2 regions of the Micromonospora sp. AP08 genome follow, and region 1 is predicted to be linked to the other one. Evidence: riboswitches for the same ligand, from Rfam matches in the RefSeq annotation. Region 1 holds a riboswitch; the other holds the start of a gene.
What was found. A riboswitch is a leader RNA that binds a small molecule or an ion and turns the genes downstream of it on or off. The one in region 1 is predicted to bind thiamine pyrophosphate.

Region 1 (4,951 bases):
GGCGGCCGGTACGCCGAGCGCCTCGCCGCCGCGGACTGGGACACCATCGAGGCGATCGAGGCGTACGCGGCCGAGCGCGGGGTCAGCATGCTCCACGTGGCCATCGGCGGGCTCGCCGCGCGGCCGGCGGTGACCTCGGTGATCGCCGGCGCCACCACGCCCGAGCAGGTACGCGCCAACGCCGAGGCGGGCACCTGGCAGCCCACCGACGAGGACCTCGACGCCCTCGACGCCCTCCTCTGAGACACTCTCCGCTGCCCCGGCGCCGCCCACCGGCACCGGGGCAGCATGCTGTCCACTCGCGCCCCGCCCCCTTTTCCGCGCCCTCGGGGGTGTTGCTGCCGGCCGAGGCAGCGCCGCCAAGGCGCGATCGGGGCGTGAGTGGAACGCTATGGAGGTCATCCGGCGGTTTTGACCTCCATGGCGTTCCACTGACGGGCGGCGGTCAGCGGGCGGTGCGTTCGCGGAGGGCTTGGCGGACGAGGGCGACGGTCGCGTGGGGGTGGCGGAGGACGTCGTCGGCGGTGAAGCGGAGAACCAGCCAGCCCACCGCGCGGAGGGCGTTCAGGCGGGCGACGTCCTGGCGGAAGTGGGCGCGCTCGCGGTGGTGGTCGCCGTCGTACTCGACGGCGACGCGGAGCGCAGGCCAGGCCAGGTCGACCCGGGCGATGAACCGACCCCGGGCGTCGTGCACGTCGTGCTGGGCGGTGAGCGGGCCCAGACCCGCGTCGAGGAGGAGCAGGCGGAGGCGGGTCTCCATCGGGGACTCGCTCAGCGGTTCGGCGAGCGTCAGCACCTCCCGCAGCAGCGCCGAGCCGGGCCAACCGGCATGTGCCGCCGAGTAGGCGCGCAGGGCGGGCAGCTTCACCACCCGGCGATGCAGCAACGCCTCGACGGCGACCAGCGCGTCGACGCGCGGGCCCTGCCGGCCGAGGTCGAAGGCGGCGCGCAGGGCCGTGGTGACCGGAAGGCCGGCGAAGCGGGTGCGGTCGGTGTCCGGCAGCACGGAACGGACCTGGTGCACGCGGGGATGCGGCCGGATCCGCACGGTCCGGGGCATCAACACGGTGACCGGCGCGTCCCTGGCCAGCAGGTCGGCGCCCCACAGATACGCCGCGCTGCGCCCCGCGATGGCCGCATCCGGCGGCAGCCGCAGCGCCACGGCCTCACACCACATGCGATGGTCGTCCGGGCGGTGGCCGTCGCGGTGCACGTACACGTCGGGCAGGAGGCGGCGCCAAGCAGGCCCCTTCAACATCGCCCAGGTCAGGAGCCCTTCGGCGACGGCGGCGCTGCCGCGGAACGGCAGGGAGGCCAGGCGGCGCGGGACGTGGGCGGACGAGGGCATCCGGACAGCATGGCGTGATGGGGAGATCACTTGCTGTCCCCATTCTCCATCCGGGAGGGTCGGTGGGGAATTCCCCGCCCACCCTTGGCGGATCCGCGCCCACGTCGTACGGTAGTCCGCAAGTGACCCACGGGAGCCCGGTGCCACCGGGCTGAGAGGGGGGCTGGAAGCCCCCGACCGTCGAACCTGATCCGGGTAATGCCGGCGCAGGGAGGAGAGTTGCCGTGCCGTCCCTGGGACGACTGCATCTGATCACCGACACCCGGCCGGGGCGGGACCCGCTGGCCGTGCTGCGCGCCGCCCTGCCGGTGGCCCGCGCCGAGCTGGTCGTCCAGGTCCGGGTGGAGGACGACGCCACCGATCGCGAGGCGTACGAGCTGGCGCAGCGGGTGGTCGGGTTGTGCCGGCCGTACGGGGCGACGTGCCTGGTCAACGACCGGCTGCACGTGGCGCTGGCCGTGGAGGCCGACGGCGGCCACGTCGGCGCGGAGGACCTGCCGGTGGCGGCGGCCCGCCGGGTGCTCGGCGGCGGCGCCGTGCTCGGGGCGACCGCGCGGGAGCCGGCCGGCGCCGCCGCGGCGGTCGCCGCCGGGGCCAGCTACCTGGGCGTGGGCCCCTGCCACGCCACCACGACGAAGGCCGGCCTGCCCGATCCGATCGGCCCCGAGGGGGTACGCGCGGTGGCCGGCGCGGTGGACGTGCCCGTGATCGCCATCGGCGGGGTGACCGCCGCGTCGGTGCCGGCGCTGCGGGCGGCCGGGGCGTACGGGGTGGCGGTGGTGGGGGCGCTCTCCGCGAGCCCCGATCCCGCCCGCACGACCGCCGAGCTGATCGAGGCGCTGACGTGCTGACCCGACCGGACGTCGCCATCGTGGGGGCGGGACCGGTCGGGCTGGCGATCGCGTGGCGGTGCGCGTCGCGTGGGCTGCGGGTGACCGTGCACGATCCGGCGCCCGGCTCCGGGGCCTCGCATGTCGCCGCCGGGATGCTCTCGCCGGTGGCCGAGGCGTACTTCGGCGAGCACGAGCTGACCGGGCTGCTCGCCGAGTCCGCCGCCCGCTGGCCCCGCTTCGCCGCCGACCTGGCCGAGGCGTCCGGCGCCGACGTCGGGTACCGCGCCGACGGCACCCTGGTGGTCGGGCTCACCGCCGACGACCTGGCCGAGGCGCGGCGGCTGTGGTCGTACCAGCAGGGGGTGGGGCTGCCGATCACGCCGCTGCGCCCCTCGGAGCTGCGCGACCGCGAGCCGGCGCTGGCCCCGCGGGTCCGCGGCGGCGCGGTCGCCCCCGGCGACCACCAGGTCGACCCGCGCCGGCTGGTGGCCGCGCTGCGGGCGGCGGCCGAGCGGGCCGGCGCCGTGCTGCGCCCGGCCCGGGTCGGCGCGCTGTCCGAGGTGGACGCCCGGATCACCGTGGTCGCGGCCGGCTGCGGCGCCGCCGCGCTGACCGGGCTGCCGGTCCGGCCGGTCAAGGGCCAGGTGCTCCGGCTCCGCGCGCCCGGTCGCGGCGCACCGGACTTCCGGCACGTCATCCGGGGGTACGCCGACGGGGAGTCGATCTACCTGGTGCCCCGGGACAGCGGGGAGGTGGTGGTCGGGGCGACCGTCGAGGAGCGCGCCGACACCGAGGTGACCGCCGGGGCCGTGCTGCGGCTGCTCCGCGCCGCCGTGGACCTGGTGCCGGAGCTGGCCGAGTACGAGCTGGTCGAGGCGACCGCCGGGCTGCGCCCCGGCACGCCGGACAACGCGCCGGTCATCGGGCCGCTGCCCGGCCGGCCCGGCGTGCTCGTGGCCACCGGGCACCACCGGCACGGCATCGTGCTCACCCCGGTCACCGCCGACCTGGTCACCGAGCTGATCGTCACCGGCGAGCCGGACCCGCTGCTCGCCCCCTTCACCCCGGACCGGTTCGGGAAGGAGCCCAGGTGGAACTGATCGTCAACGGCGCGGGACGCGACCTGCCCGGCGGCTCGACCCTCGCGGACGTGGTACGCGCGGTCACCGCCCAGGAGCGCGGCCTGGCGGTCGCCGTGAACGGCGAGGTGGTGCCGCGCGGCGGCTGGTCGGCGACCGTGCTGCGCGACGGCGACCGGGTCGAGGTGCTCAGCGCCGCCCAGGGCGGGTGAGCCGGATGTCCTTCGAGATCGGCGGCGTCCGGTTCGGCTCGCGGCTCGTCCTCGGCACCGGCGGCGCGGCCAACCTGCACGTGCTGGAGCAGGCGATCCGCGCCTCCGGCACCGAGCTGGTGACCCTCGCGCTGCGCCGGGTGGACACCGGGCCGGACGCGGCCGGCGGCCTGCTCGACCTGCTGGACCGGTGCGGCGTACGGCTGCTGCCGAACACGGCCGGCTGCTACACGGCGTCCGAGGCGGTGAAGGTGGCGCGGCTGGCCCGGGAGGCGTTCGACACCGACTGGGTGAAGCTGGAGGTGATCGGCGACGAGCGCACGCTGCTGCCCGACGGGGTGGAACTGCTGCGCGCCGCCGAGGAGCTGGTGGCCGACGGGTTCACGGTGCTGCCGTACACCTCGGACGATCCGGTCCTGGCCCGCCGGCTGGCCGACGTGGGCTGCGCGGCGGTGATGCCGGCCGGTGCGCCGATCGGCTCCGGGCTGGGGGTGAGCAACCCGCACCACATCCGGCTGATCCGGCAGGCCGTGGACGTGCCGGTGATCCTCGACGCCGGGATCGGCACCGCCTCCGACGCGGCGCTCGCCATGGAGCTGGGCTGCGACGCCGTGCTGCTGGCCAGCGCGGTCACCCGGGCGGCCGACCCGGTGGCGATGGCCACCGCCATGCGGCACGCCGTCCAGGCGGGGCGGCTGGCCTACGGGGCGGGCCGGATCGCCCGCCGCTTCCACGCCCTCGCGTCCACCCCCGACGAGGGAAGGCCGGACCTGTGACCGTGCCCGCCCCCGTCGCCCTCGGCGCGGATCCGGCCCGCGCCGTGCCGTCGGGCGTGGTGCTGCTGACCGACCGGTGGCAGGCGCGGCGCCCCCTGACCGAGGTCGTCGAGGCGGCCGTGGCCGGGGGAGTGCGCTGGGTGGTGCTGCGGGAGAAGGACCTGTCCCGGGCCGAGCGGGCCGCCCTGGCCGCCGATCTGCGCGCGATCCTCGCCGACGCCGGCGGCCGGCTGATCGTCGCCGGTCCCGATCCGCTCGACGGTGACGCCGTGCACCTGCCGGCCGCCGGCCCGTACCCGCCGCCGGCCGTCCGGCTGGTCGGCCGCTCCTGCCACGACGCCGCCGAGCTGGCCCGGCTCACCACGGAGGACTACGTGACCCTGTCGCCGGTCTTCCCGACGAGGACCAAACCCGGCTACGGCCCGCCCCTGCACCCCGCCGGGCTCCGCGAGCTGATCGCGACCAGCCCCGTGCCGGTGCTCGCGCTGGGCGGCATCGAGACCCCGGACCAGGTCCGGGAGTGCGTCGAGGCTGGCGCCGCCGGGGTGGCGGTCCTCGGCGCGCTCATGCGCGCCGATGACCCCACCGAACTCGCCGCGGGGCTCACCGAAGCGGCTGGTCGGGCGGGTCACGGGGCGGCCCGACCAGCCCCCACCGCAACCAGGGAAGTCAGATGACGCCGACGACAACACTCACGATCGCC
Region 2 (4,951 bases), on a different contig from region 1:
AAGTCGGCGAGCTTGCGCCCGGACGGGTGGCGCGAGGTCATCCGGGCCGAGTGCTGCGCCGAGGTGATCGCCACGAGCCCGTGCCCGCGCTCCTTGACGATGGCGGCGAACTCGACCATCGCCCCGTTCACGCCGGAGTTGGAGGCGAGCACGAACACGTCCTGCGGTCGTACCGGGGCCAGCTCGTAGAGGCGGTGCGCCACGGAAGGCTCGCGCTCCAGCTTCGGGCCGAGCACGTCGGCCGGCTCACCGCCGTGCAGGACCAGGTCACGCAGGGCGATCCGGTTGGTGGGGACCAGCCCGCCGGCCCGGCCGGCGATCTCCATGGCGAGGGCCTCGGAGTGGCCGGTGCCGAACGCGTGCACCACCCCGTCGGCGCGCAGCGACGCGGCGATCAGGTCCGCCGCGCGGGCCACGTTCTCCCGCTGGTCGGCGGCGACCCGGCCGATCGTCTCGGTCACCACCGCCAGGTACGCCTCGGCGCTCACCGTCATGCTTCCTCCGTCCGTCGGTGCCGGGCCAGCCACTCGACCGCGAAGTCGACGGCCGCCCGCTGCCTCATCAACCGGCCCGTCCCGTCGCCGACCGGCCCGAGCCGCACCGCACCGGTGGCCTCCAGGTCGCCGCCGAGCCGGGCGAAACGCTCCTCGAACAGGCGCACGTCCTCCCACCACACCCACTCCCGGCCGCCGTCGGCGGTCAGCACCGCCGCGCCGTAGCGCCGCCGGGGCGGCGCGGGTTGCCGGTATTCCGCCAGGTGCAGGGAGGTGTTGCTGCCGTGGTCCACGCCGAGCAGGAGCACGTCGGCGTCGAGGTCGTAGAGGCGCGCGAGCGGGGAGCCCTCGCCCAGCATGTCGGCCCGCGCGTGGCCGTCGACGACCCGCGCGGCGGCCGGCCCGAGCGCGGCGAACGAGACGTGCGGGTGGTCGCTGCGCCGCGCCTCCGGCGAGGTGCGCACCAGCTCGGCCAGCGCGCCCATGAACCGGCTCGGGGTCACCGCCGGGTCGAAGCCGGGCATCCCGTCGCGGATCACCGGCCACCAGTCCGCCGGCACCGGCGGGTTGCTCCACTCCGCCGGATCGCTGTTCTCCGGCGTGTGGGTGGGCACCACGACCGTGCCGGCCGGGCCGAGCACGTCGCGCAGGGCGAGCAGCACGGCCTCCGGGCCGCCGCAGAGGAAGCCCAGCGGGCGCAGGGAGGCGTGCACCAGCACGGTCGCGCCGGGGCGTACCCCGAGGTCGTGGAGCTGGGCGGCGAGCGACGCGCGGGTGTGCGGCCGGGCCGGCGCGGTGTTCGCGATCATCGGCCGGCGCGGGCCAGGATCGCCGTGGCCAGCGGGCCGGGCGCCTCGTCCGGGATCCAGTGGGTGACGCCGGGCAGCACCACGAAGCGGTAGTCGCCGGTGACGTGCGCGGCGCACGCCTCCGCGGCCGTGCGCCCGATCGCGACGTCCCCGTCGCTCCAGACGAAGGTGGTGGGCACGCCCACCGGCCCGACGGCCTTCATGTCCGTCCCGGTCATGGCGCGGTACCAGTTCAGGGCCGCGGTCAGCGCGCCGGGCTCGCGCATCGGGTCGGCGTAGCGGGCCACCCGGTCGGCGTCGCCGACCCCGCCGAGCATCCGGCGCAGGGTCGCCGCGCGGAACGCCAGCAGCACCTTCTCCGCCTTCCCCGGCTTGCGGAACAGGGCGATGTAGGAGGACCGGGCCTTCTGCCGCGGGTCGGTGGCGAGCGCGTGACCCATGGCCGCCGGGTGCGGCACCGACACCGCCGTCAGCGTGCGCACCCGCTGCGGGTGCGCCGCCGCCAGGCCCCACGCCACGATCGCGCCCCAGTCGTGGCCGACCAGGTGGGCGTCGGTCACCCCGAGCGCGTCGAGCACGGCGGCAGCGTCGGCCACCAGCTCCGGGACCCGGTACGCCCCGACCTCCGCCGGCCGCGCGCCGGGCGAGTAACCGCGCTGGTCGAGGGCGTACGTGCGCAGCCCGGCGGCGTGCAGCGCGGGGCTCACCTCGTCCCACTCGCCGGAGTGCTGCGGGAAACCGTGCAGCAGCAGGACGGGTTCGCCGCCCTCGGGGCCGCCGGTGCGTACCTCGAACGTCAGACCTCGCGCCTCGACCCGCATGATCGCCACCCTAACGGGCGATCGCCCTGCTGGGCCCGCGGCCGGGGTCGGTGCTAGCGTCTGCGTCGAGACAACTTCACATCCGACAGGGGAGCGCACAGCGCTGAGAGTGCGGGCCGGTGCCCGCAGACCCTCGAACCTGATCTGGGTAATGCCAGCGCAGGGAGTTCGGTCGACCTCCAGCCGCGCCGCCGTCCGGTGACCACCGGGCGCGGCGTGCGTCTTCTCCTGGTTCCTCACCTGAACTGGGAGTCAGTCATGAACCACACCGACAGCAACCGCTGGCGCACCGTCGACATCGTCGTCGCCTCGGTGATCGCCGTCGCCTTCGGCGTCATCTTCTGGGCCTGGGGGCTGCTCTGGGGCGCCACGGACGCGGCCTTCGCGTTCTTCCCGCCCGCGCAGACACTCATCTACGGCGTCTGGCTGGTGCCGGCCGTGCTCGGCGGGCTGGTCATCCGCAAGCCCGGCGCCTCGCTCTACTGCGAGCTGCTGGCGGCGATCATCTCGGCGCTGCTGGGCAGCCAGTGGGGCGGCATCGTCATCGTGCAGGGCCTCATGCAGGGCCTCGGCGCCGAGTTGGCCTTCGCCGCGTTCCGCTACCGCGCGTACCGGCTGCCGGTCGCCCTGCTGGCGGGCGCGCTGACCGGCCTGACCGCGGCGATCTTCGACTTCGTCTACTGGAACAAGACCTACGACCTGGTCAACTACCGCCTGCCCTATGCCCTGCTGACCATCGTCAGCGCCACCGTGATCGCCGGCCTGGGCTCACACTTCCTCACCCGAGCCCTGGCCAACACCGGCGTCCTGGACCGCTTCCCCGCGGGCCGCGACCGAGCCCTGGTGTAACCGCCCCGAGACCGCGTTGATCAAGAGGTTTGCGTCGGCGAGAGCGGTTCTGCTGACGCAAACCTCTTGATCAACCAAGCTGGGCCGAGAGGGGAGGTGGGCGCGTGGGTGCCGTGCAGTTGCGGGGGTTCGGGTGGCGGCATGCCGGGCGGAAGGGCTGGGCTCTCCGGGGCGTCGACCTGCGCGTTGAGGTTGGGGAGCGCGTTCTGCTGCTGGGGCCCTCGGGGGCCGGGAAGAGCACTCTGCTCGCGGCGCTGGCCGGTCTGCTGCCCGAGGACTCCGGTGAGCAGGAGGGCACCGTCGAGATCGACGGGCTCGACCCGCGCAAGGCCCGGGAACGGGTCGGCATCGTCTTCCAGGACCCGGAGACCCAGCTCGTCATGGCCCGCTGCGGCGACGACGTGGCGTTCGGGCTGGAGAACCGGGGCGTGCCCGCCGAGGAGATCTGGCCCCGCGTGGACGAGGCGCTGCGCCGGGTCGGCTTCCCTTACGACCGGGACCGGCCCACGGCGGCCCTGAGCGGCGGCGAGCAGCAGCGGCTCGCGCTGGCCGGCACGCTCGCCCTGCGGCCGGGGCTGCTGCTGCTCGACGAGCCGACCGCCAACCTCGACCCGGCCGGCGCCGATCTGGTCCGCCGGGCCGTCGCCGACGCCCTCGACGCGGACACCACGCTGATCCTCGTCGAGCACCGGGTCGCCGAGGCGCTGCCGCTGGTCGACCGGGTCGTCGTGCTGGAGCCCGGCGGCGGGGTGCGCGCCGACGGGCCGCCCGAGGCGGTGTTCGCCGCGCACGGCGACGCCCTCGCCGCCGCCGGGGTCTGGGTGCCGGGCCGCACCGTGCCGCCCCGGCACGCCACCACGCCGCCCGGCGAGGTGCTGCTCACCGCCGACCGGCTCGGCCTGCCGCCCCGGCTGGCCCCCACCGACCTCCGGGTACGCGCCGGCGAAGCCCTCGCCGTCCTCGGCCCGAACGGCGCCGGCAAGTCCACCCTGGCCCTGCTGCTCGGCGGTCTGCTCCGCCCCGGCGCCGGCGCGGTCGTCGCCACCCCCGCGCTCGCCGGCCGGGACGCGCGCACTCCCCCGCACCGCTGGCGGGCCCCCGCCCTGGCCGGCCGGATCGGCTCCGTCTTCCAGGACCCGGAGCACCAGTTCGTCACGAGCACCGTGCGGGACGAGTTGGCCCTCGGTCCGCGCCGCACCGGGCAGCCCGAGGCGGCCGTGACGGCCACCGTGGACGCGCTGCTGGAGCGGCTGCGGCTGGACCGGCTGGCGGACGCCAACCCGTACACCCTCTCGGGCGGCGAGGCGCGGCGGCTGAGCGTGGCGACCGCCCTGGCCACCGCGCCCCGCCTGCTGATCTGCGACGAGCCCACCTTCGGCCAGGACCGGCGGACCTGGCGGGAGCTGGTCGACCTCCTGGCGGACCTGCGCGACGCCGGCCACGGCGTCGTCGCGGTCACCCACGACCCGGACTTCGTCGCCGCGCTGGCCGACAGGACGATCATCCTGGAGCGCCGAGCACCCGGCCCCGACCGGACGATCAACCTGGAGCACCGGTGATCAGCGTGGAGCCGGTCGCCGCGCCCGGGGCGCCGCTGGCGCGGCGCAACCCGGTGGCGAAGCTGGCCGCCGCGCTGGTCTTCACCCTGATCCTGGTGGCCACCCTCGACCCGGTGGCCCCGGCCATCGCCATCGCCGTCGAGCTGGCGGTGCTGCCGCTGTTCGGCGTCCGCTACGGCGTGCTGGCCCGGCGGGCCTGGCCGCTGCTGGCCGGCGCCGGCGGCATCCTGGTCACGCTGGTGCTCTTCGCGGCCGACCGCTCGGGCCGGGTGCTGGTCGAGGCCGGCCCGGTCCTGGTCACCGAGGGCGTGCTGGTCACCGCGCTGGGTCTGGTGCTGCGGATGCTCGCCGTGGCGCTGCCCGGGATCCTGGTCTTCGCCACCACCGACCCCACCGACCTGGCCGACGCGCTGATCCAG

Region 2: linked by a shared signal. The riboswitch ahead of FXF50_RS25540 (ECF transporter S component) and the one ahead of thiE (thiamine phosphate synthase) in region 1 are both predicted to bind thiamine pyrophosphate.

What each region holds. Positions count from the first base shown of each region.
Region 1 covers NZ_VSEZ01000011.1:161,642-166,592, reverse strand. The annotation lists gene FXF50_RS19910 (aldo/keto reductase) at 1-243, shown strand, start outside; gene FXF50_RS19905 (endonuclease domain-containing protein) at 446-1,348, opposite strand; TPP riboswitch at 1,469-1,578, shown strand; gene thiE (thiamine phosphate synthase) at 1,573-2,199, shown strand; gene thiO (glycine oxidase ThiO) at 2,193-3,281, shown strand; gene thiS (sulfur carrier protein ThiS) at 3,272-3,472, shown strand; gene FXF50_RS19885 (thiazole synthase) at 3,469-4,248, shown strand; gene FXF50_RS19880 (thiamine phosphate synthase) at 4,293-4,925, shown strand; gene thiD (bifunctional hydroxymethylpyrimidine kinase/phosphomethylpyrimidine kinase) at 4,922-4,951, shown strand, end outside.
Region 2 covers NZ_VSEZ01000019.1:84,858-89,808, reverse strand. The annotation lists gene FXF50_RS25555 (sugar isomerase domain-containing protein) at 1-494, opposite strand, end outside; gene FXF50_RS25550 (aminoglycoside N(3)-acetyltransferase) at 491-1,303, opposite strand; gene FXF50_RS25545 (alpha/beta fold hydrolase) at 1,300-2,124, opposite strand; TPP riboswitch at 2,202-2,308, shown strand; gene FXF50_RS25540 (ECF transporter S component) at 2,383-2,973, shown strand; gene FXF50_RS25535 (ABC transporter ATP-binding protein) at 3,078-4,532, shown strand; gene FXF50_RS25530 (energy-coupling factor transporter transmembrane protein EcfT) at 4,529-4,951, shown strand, end outside.